2 regions of the Photorhabdus machadonis genome follow, and region 2 is predicted to be linked to the other one. Evidence: predicted binding sites of a transcription regulator. Region 2 holds the regulator's gene; the other holds the start of a gene.
What was found. Region 2 encodes ArgR, which controls arginine synthesis, uptake and breakdown. Its sites were predicted from a motif close to ANTGAATAAAAATACANT; they were not measured.
Positions count from the first base shown of each region.

Region 1 (4,567 bases), 200 kb from region 2:
GCACATAATTACGATACATTTTGCAAGAAACATCAGACAAGGTATCCATTATCTGATGCCACTCCGGCTTAGGTTCCGGTGGTGGCAGTAGGTTAGCTTCCAGAATTGCGCTGGCATACAACGCTAAGCTACTGATAGTGACCTGTGGCAGACCGAATTTGAAGCGAATCATTTCACCCTGTTCAGTGACACGTAGCCCACCTTTCAGGCTTCCCGGTGGCTGGGAAAGCAGCGCTGCATGTGCTGGTGCGCCGCCACGGCCAATGGTACCGCCGCGACCGTGGAACAAGGTCAGCATGACGCCTTCTTTTTCACAGGCTTTGATGAGTGCATCTTGTGCGCGGTATTGCGCCCATCCCGCAGCCATCACCCCGGCATCTTTTGCCGAGTCAGAGTAGCCAATCATCACCATTTGTTTGTCTTGAATGAGAGAGCGATACCAGTGAATATTCATCAATTGTTGAATGACATTCTCGGCGTTGTTCAGGTCATCAAGGGTTTCGAACAGCGGGGCAACTGGCAAGGTGAAGGGACAACTGGCTTCTTTCAGCAGCAGGTGAACCGCTAATACATCAGAAGGCACTTTAGCCATTGAGATAACGTACGCAGCGATGGCGTCTTGAGGTGATTCTGCAATCACTTTACAGGTTTCAAAAACTTCTTGAGTTTCAGCGCTTGGTTGCCAGTTATGTGGGATCAGTGGGCGTTTGGAATTCAGTTCATGCAGCAGGAAAGCCTGTTTCTCTTCTTCGGACCAGCTTTCGTAGTCGCCTAATTCCAGGTATTGCGTCAATTCAGACATGGCGGTTGTATGGCGGCTGCTTTCTTGACGGACGTCAATGCGTACCAGTGACAAGCCGAAGCAGCGAATACGGCGCAGGATATCCAATAATTGGCCGTTGGCGATGATTTCCATGCCACAGGTTTTCAATGATTGATAACAGGCGTAAAGGGGCTGCCAGAGCTGTTCATTATCCACCAGCAGATCAGTGGGTGGTAAAACTTGCTCCCCTTTCAGCTGTTTCTCTAAATATTCCAATGTATTGCTGAGTTGTGTTCGCAGTTTTTTGGCAATTTCCCGGTAAGGTTCCAGAATTTCATCGCCACCTGCCAGTTTGCGAACTTCTGATGTGCATTCGGACATGGATAATTCAGAAACCAAAACCTGAATATCTTTCAGGAACAGATCGGCTGCTTTCCAGCGGCTAAGTAGTAATACATGGCGAGTAACTTCAGCCGTGACATTCGGGTTGCCGTCGCGGTCTCCACCCATCCAGGAAGTAAAACGGATGGGAACAGCTTCGACCGGCAAGCTATAATCAATTGACTCTTCCAACTGTTCATTGAATTCACGCAGGAATGCCGGCACACCATCCCATAAGCTGTTTTCCACCATAGCGAAGCCCCACTTAGCTTCATCAATTGGCGTCGGGCGGATTTTACGGATTTCATCGGTATGCCATGACTGGGCGACTAACTGGCGCAGGCGGCGCATAATGTTATTACGCTCATAATCCGCCAGGTCATCATGATCTAATTGTGACAGGCAGGTGTTAACGGCGACCAGTTTGTGGATCAAGGTACGACGTGCGATTTCAGTTGGATGAGCGGTGAGGACCAGTTCAATAGACAGCTCATTCACCGCGTTTTTCAGATCGTTGTTACTGAAATTTTTCTCTTTTAACTGGGTGAATAACTTCGCCAAAGCAACGGGGTTGCTGGCAGCTTCACCATGTGGGGATATGCTGTGATATTGTTCCGCGACATTTGTCAGGTTGAGAAATTGATTGAAAGCGCGGGCAACCGGCAACAGTTCATCATTGGATAAGTTTTGCAATGTGGATAATAGTTGCTGGCGGTGTGCTTCATTGCCGGCACGGGATGATTTGGATAATTTGCGGATAGTTTCAACTTTATTGAGAATATCTTCCCCTAAAGCTTCTTTGATCGTATCTCCCAGCAGCTTACCTAGCATACTGACATTACTGCGCATTGCGGAATATTGTTGATTCATATGACTCTTGGCCTTTATTGCTGGCAGAATGTTGATTCTGTTCCTGTAGAAAAATTTTATTTAAGTGGCGGGAAGTTATTTTTTGTGGCGCCACAGTGTTGTGTTTACCCTAAGCCCTCATATTCATATCAGAAAATAATCAGTTTGGGCGAAATTTCTAAAATTTAATACTGGGCTGTTTGCTATAAGTTTTACTTATTATCTGAGCTGTGTTTATGTGCAAGGTACTTGGGAAAGGTTTGTTTCTTGTTCTGATGCTTGAGTCCCCCCTGATTTTGGGGGGATAAGTTGAAGCAATTAATTATTGCTCAGACAAAAATGATCTATTAACTGAGAGATTATCTTTCTGGTAGGTTCAATAAATGACATATCAATAAACTCATCCGGCTGATGTGCCTGTTCAATAGAGCCTGGGCCAAGTACCAAAGTTGGGCATAATTCCTGAATAAATGGCGCTTCGGTACAGTAGTTCACGGTTTCAGTTTTGCGGCCCAGCAGTTTTTCTATCACATCAACCATCTTGTGGTCTGTTGGACATTCATAACCGGGAATGGGTGGATGTAATTCATTGATGGTCAGACGGCCAGGCCAACGCTGTTTCACCGGTTCCAGGGCCTCGTTTAGCAGCCCATTCAGATCCTGTAATGTCAGTCCCGGTAATGGGCGAATATCCATATGCAATTCACAATGCGCGCAAATCCGATTTACCGCATCACCGCCATGAATATAGCCGAAGTTCATTGTTGGGTATGGAATGACAAACGCCGGATTGTTGTAACGCTCTTTTAGCGTGTCGCGCAATTCAATTAGATGACCAATAGATTCATGCATTAAATCAATGGCGTTGACACCATGGGCAGGATCACTGGAATGCCCTGACTGGCCGACAATGCGGATAGCATTCGATAAATGCCCCTTGTGTGCACAGATAGGCCGTAATGCCGTCGGTTCACCGATAATCGCGAAATCCGGTCGGATAGTTGTACTTGCCGCAAAATAACGGGCACCTGCCATTGTTGTCTCTTCATCCGCAGTAGCCAGTATGTACAGCGGACGGGTTATTTTACTAACATCAATATCCCGTAAGGCATCAATGATAAAGGCGAAAAAGCCTTTCATGTCTGCCGTACCTAAACCATATAGTTTGTTATCACGTTCTGTCAGGGTGAAGGGATCTTGAGTCCAGCGGCCGTCGTCAAAAGGGACGGTATCGGTATGCCCACATAGCAGTAACCCACCTGAACCACTCCCTAGAGTCGCCAGTAAATTATATTTCCCGCAGGCTTCGGGTACAGGTTGTATTTCAATCTCGAAACCCGTTTCCTTTAACCAGCTTGCCAGCAGGTTGATTAAAGACTCATTACTTTGATCGATACTGATATCGGTGGCACTGATTGAGGGAGTCGCGATTAATTGCCGAAATAGCTCAATAAATGGAGGTAATTTAATATTCACTGTTGACAGCCTTTATTCATGATAGTATCAATATTCATGCATTTTTTTTGAATAAAAATACATTATCCCGTTTAAATACTGAGCACAAGGTAAAGATATCCCATGTTGAATACGCTGGTTGTTGGTGCAAGTGGTTATACCGGAGCAGAACTGGCAGCATATCTGCATCGTCACCCACATATAAATCTGATTAGGCTAATGGTTTCTGCTCAGAGCGTTGATGCAGATAAATGCTTCTCAGATTTACATCCACAGTATAAAGGCATCGTTGATCTACCGCTGCAACCGCTGACTGACGTGACTGATGCTGCTAAAGGGATTGATGTGGTTTTCCTTGCCACTGCCCATGAGGTCAGTCATGACATTGCGCCGGTATTTCTGGCAGCAGGTTGCGTTGTGTTCGATCTGTCCGGTGCCTATCGCGTACAAAATGCTCAGATTTATCAACAATACTACGGATTCAAACATAAGCATACTCAATGGTTAGCACAAGCTGTATATGGACTTGCCGAATGGCAGACTGGCGAAATTAAACAGGCTCAGCTGGTTGCTGTCCCGGGATGTTATCCAACGGTTTCTCAACTTGCTCTCAAGCCGCTATTGGAAAAGGGTTTGCTGGATACCGGTCACTGGCCGGTGATTAATGCGACCAGTGGCGTGAGTGGTGCAGGTCGGAAAGCCAGTATGACTAACAGTTTCTGTGAAGTTAGCCTGCAACCTTATGGATTATTTACTCATCGTCACCAACCAGAGATTGAGGAACATCTGGGGACTAGGGTGATTTTCACTCCGCATCTTGGTAATTTTGCGCGGGGTATTCTTGCTACGATTACCTGTAAATTGCAGCCGGGTATTATCGTAGAACAGATAAGTGAAGCTTATCAACAGGCATATAAAGATAAGCCTCTGGTGCGTCTCTACAGCAAAGGGGTGCCAGCTCTGAAATCGGTTGTTGGATTACCGTTCTGTGATATTGGTTTTGTTGTACAGGGTGATCACCTGATTATTGTCGGTACTGAGGATAATCTCTTGAAAGGCGCGGCGGCTCAGGCAGTTCAGTGTATGAATATACGTTTTGGGTTTGAAGAAACCCAGGCA
Region 1 covers NZ_CP199761.1:5,143,602-5,148,168, reverse strand. Annotated here, with positions in the region: gene ppc (phosphoenolpyruvate carboxylase) at 1-2,014, opposite strand, end outside; gene argE (acetylornithine deacetylase) at 2,312-3,469, opposite strand; gene argC (N-acetyl-gamma-glutamyl-phosphate reductase) at 3,572-4,567, shown strand, end outside.
Region 1: argC (N-acetyl-gamma-glutamyl-phosphate reductase) is a predicted target of ArgR. The motif match lies at 3,516-3,533, and genes of this name have one in related genera.

Region 2 (4,567 bases):
TTTTATATTTATAAAATATATCAATTAGTTATTAATGAATTTTTCGCCTAATTCTATATCTTTTCTCAATACGTCCAACATGCTTTCCAGTGATTTTTGTTCAAAATCACTCAATTTGCCAATTTCCAGACGCTCTTCTACGCCATTTTTACCCAAACGAATCGGTTGAGCGAAGAAACGTGCATATTTGCCATCACCTTCAACATAGGCACATTCCACAACATTGCTTTCGCCCTGTAAGCCACGGACCAAAGAAAGGCCCAGACGAGCCGCAGCTTGTCCCATAGACAGAGTTGCAGATCCACCACCAGCTTTAGCTTCAACGACTTCAGTACCTGCATTCTGAATACGTTTAGTTAAGGCCGCCAACTCTTCATCAGTAAAGCTCACATCAGGGATTTGGGACAACAGAGGCAGGATCGTCACACCAGAGTGACCACCGATAACCGGTACTTCGATTTCCTGCGGTTTTTTACCTTTCAATTCAGCAACAAAAGTATTAGAGCGGATAATATCCAGAGTTGTTACGCCAAACAGGCGGTTTTTATCATATACACCCGCTTTTTTCAGCACTTCGGCCGCAATAGCTACAGTTGTATTGACTGGGTTAGTAATAATCCCAATCAGTGCTTTCGGACACATTTTAGCCACTTGCTCTACCAGATTACGAACGATACCCGCATTAACATTAAACAGATCTGAACGATCCATGCCTGGTTTACGAGCAACACCTGCAGAAATCAATACAACGTCCGCTCCTTCCAACGCTGGCGTTGCATCTTCACCAGCAAAACCCTTAATTTTCACATCCGTTGGGATATGGCTCAAATCAGCAGCCACCCCAGGTGTCACTGGAGCGATATCATATAAAGAGAGTTCTGAACCTGAAGGAAGCTGGGTTTTTAGTAGAAGAGCAAGAGCCTGACCAATACCACCGGCTGCACCGAGAACTGCAACTTTCATCCTGATACTCCTTAAATCGTTTATACTTTAAAATACTGTGAATTCATCTGGTTATAAACCATAGATTACTACGTTCTTGAAAACAATCTGTTAACAGCCAAATTGTGGACTTACACTCTAATAGCGGGACGCAAAAGTCGCCGTATTCTAGGCAAAATGCTTATCTGTTAATGAGATAATGGACACTATTTTGATAATTGCCTTATGATTTTATGAAATAACCCGCTAAATACCTTACACCCAGCCACAACACCAAACAACATCATTTCATTAACAATATATTTACCTGATGACCAGCCCAAAAAAAGCAAATTCTCATATTCATGTTTTTTGAATTTCTATATAGCATAAGACTTATTCATACCATACAATAATGGTTAAAAAATCATTTTAATTGCATAAAAAATCATCTATATGCATAATATGATCTTCATAGCTGATTGAATATGGTGAAATATGCGTACTCCCTCTAAACAGGAAGATTTAGTAAAAGCTTTCAAGGCGTTATTGAAAGAAGAAAAATTTAGCTCTCAAGGAGAAATCGTTACCGCCTTGCTGGAAGAAGGTTTTGAGAATATTAATCAATCCAAAGTCTCCAGAATGCTGACTAAATTTGGTGCTGTTCGCACCCGTAATGCCAAAATGGAAATGGTCTACTGTCTTCCTGCTGAGCTTGGCGTTCCTACTGCCACTAGCCCACTAAAAAACCTGGTATTAGATGTTGATTACAACCATTCAGTTGTTGTGATCCGCACAAGCCCTGGCGCTGCTCAACTTATTGCTCGCCTGTTAGATTCTCTTGGTAAAGCAGAAGGTATACTTGGCAGTATCGCTGGTGACGACACCATTTTCACTACACCAGCCAGAGGTTTCACGGCAGAGCAACTACGTGAAGCAATCCTTGGATTATTTGAGCAAGAACTTTGAATAAACGCGCCAACATGGCGCGATTCATTTTCCTGCCACCATTTTCAGGATTGATAAGTTTTTTTATTCAGCTCAGACAGTAATTTTTCATGAATACCACCAAATTCACCATTACTCATAACCAAAATATGATCGCCCTTTTGTGCCTTATCAATAATCATATGTACCAGTGAATCGATATCAGCACTCCAATGCACAGGCTGAACACAGCGATCTGCAATTTCTGATACATGCCATTTAATATTAGCCGGCTGGAATAAGAACACTTTGTCAGCACGCCCCAGCGCTGGCGCAATCTCATTCTTACTAACGCCCATTCTCATGGTATTTGAACGCGGTTCCAACACAGTAAGAATACGGGCCGTTCCGCCAACCTTACTGCGTAGAGCTTCCAGTGTCGCCAGAATTGCTGTTGGGTGATGCGCAAAATCATCATAAACGGTGATGCCATTTTCCTCACCACGTAGTTCAAGGCGGCGACGAGCATTCATAAAATCGCTCAAAGCACGGCAGGCATCGGCTGGCTGGACACCAACATGATGTGCAGCTGCGATCGCAATCAGCCCATTACGCATATTATGTTCACCAACCAGTGACCAATTCACCTCTCCAACAATTTCACCACCATAAAACACCCGATAATCACTGCTGTCTGTACTTATTTTTTTTGCCAGCCAGCGGCCAGTTTCACCCACCAGCTCCAATTCACTCCAGCACCCCATAGACAAGACATGCTTCAGGTTCATATCGTTATCTGGAACAAAGATCTTGCCACTAGCCGGAATGATCCTGACAAGATGATGGAACTGTCTCTGAATAGCCGCCAGATCGCCAAAAATATCCCCATGATCAAATTCGAGATTATTCATGATCAGCGTACGTGGGCTGTAATGCACAAATTTAGATCGTTTATCAAAGAAAGCACTGTCATATTCATCGGCTTCTATCACGAAAAACGGGCTTTCTCCGATCTGAGCTGATGCGGCAAAATTCCCAGGAACACCACCGATCAAGAAACCCGGTTTATAGCCACAGGCTTCCAGAATCCAAGCCAACATGCTGGCGGTTGTTGTTTTGCCATGAGTCCCTGCAACCGCCAGAACCCAACGCTCCGGCAAGACATAATCATGCAGCCATTGAGGGCCAGAGGTATAAGGGAGCCCACGCTCCAGCACAGCTTCTACACAAGGATTTCCACGGCTCATGACATTACCGATGATGACCATATCTGGCACAGAATCCAATTGTGCCGGATCATATCCCTGAATTAGGCTAATCCCATGTTTTTCTAGTAAGGTACTCATTGGTGGATAAACATTGGTATCTGAACCGGTTACCTCATGGCCGAGAGAACGTGCCAAAATTGCCAGTCCACCCATAAAAGTACCGCAGATACCAAGAATATGAATACGCATTGATTTCCCATTCCATAGCATGAAGTTAGCCACTATTCTAACCATCAAAAGCAAGATAAGAAATGGAATAGCCTATGAATCATCCCTTTCTTTGGCTAAACTGCCCGCGTAAGAGTGCAATGGACATTCTAAAACCACTATCAAATCACATTCAGGACTTTCGTCATGAAAACATTAGGCGAATTCATCGTCGAAAAGCAGCACGATTTTTCTCATGCCACAGGTGAACTCACTGCATTGCTTTCCGCTATTAAGCTCGGAGCAAAAATCATTCACCGTGATATCAACAAAGCCGGTTTAGTGGATATTTTGGGGGCCAGCGGTGCGTCCAATATCCAAGGCGAAGTACAGATGAAACTGGACCTGTATGCTAATGAAAAACTCAAAGCAGCACTGAAAGCACGCGGTGAAGTTGCCGGTATCGCTTCCGAGGAAGAAGACGATATCGTTATTTTTGAAGGCGACCGCGCTGAAAATGCAAAATATGTTGTTTTGATGGACCCATTGGATGGTTCTTCAAATATTGATGTAAACGTTTCCGTTGGTACTATCTTCTCTATCTACCGCCGTATTACACCTGTCGGCAAACCCGTCACTGAAGAAGATTTCCTGCAACCGGGTAACCGCCAGGTTGCAGCCGGATATGTTGTTTATGGCTCTTCAACTATGCTGGTCTATACCACTGGCTGCGGTGTGCATGCCTTTACTTATGATCCTTCACTCGGCGTATTCTGTCTTTCTCATGAGAAAGTCCAGTTCCCCCCCAAAGGCAATATGTATTCCATCAACGAAGGGAATTACATCAAATTCCCTATGGGCGTGAAGAAATACATTAAATATTGCCAGGAACAGGATGAGGAGACTCAGCGTCCTTACACCACACGTTATATCGGTTCGTTAGTTGCTGATTTCCACCGCAACCTGCTGAAAGGCGGAATCTATATTTATCCAAGTACCGCCAGCCATCCATCAGGAAAATTGCGTCTGCTGTATGAATGTAACCCAATGGCATTTCTGGCCGAACAAGCCGGCGGTAAAGCCAGTAATGGCGCCAACCGCATTCTGGATATCATCCCATCCAAACTGCATCAGCGCGTACCTTTCTTTGTTGGCAGTAAATCAATGGTAGAGAAAGCCGAAAGTTTTATGGCTGAATTTCCAGATGAGTAATTTCATCGGTTAATTATGAAAAGACGGCGGGATTTCCCGCCGCTTTATCATTTATATCTATACCGGTAGCTACACGCCAGAAAAAATCATTT
Region 2 covers NZ_CP199761.1:4,944,403-4,948,969, forward strand. Annotated here, with positions in the region: gene mdh (malate dehydrogenase) at 25-963, opposite strand; gene argR (transcriptional regulator ArgR) at 1,420-1,890, shown strand; gene mpl (UDP-N-acetylmuramate:L-alanyl-gamma-D-glutamyl-meso-diaminopimelate ligase) at 1,935-3,305, opposite strand; gene fbp (class 1 fructose-bisphosphatase) at 3,471-4,475, shown strand; gene ACUN2T_RS23790 (MFS transporter) at 4,562-4,567, opposite strand, start outside.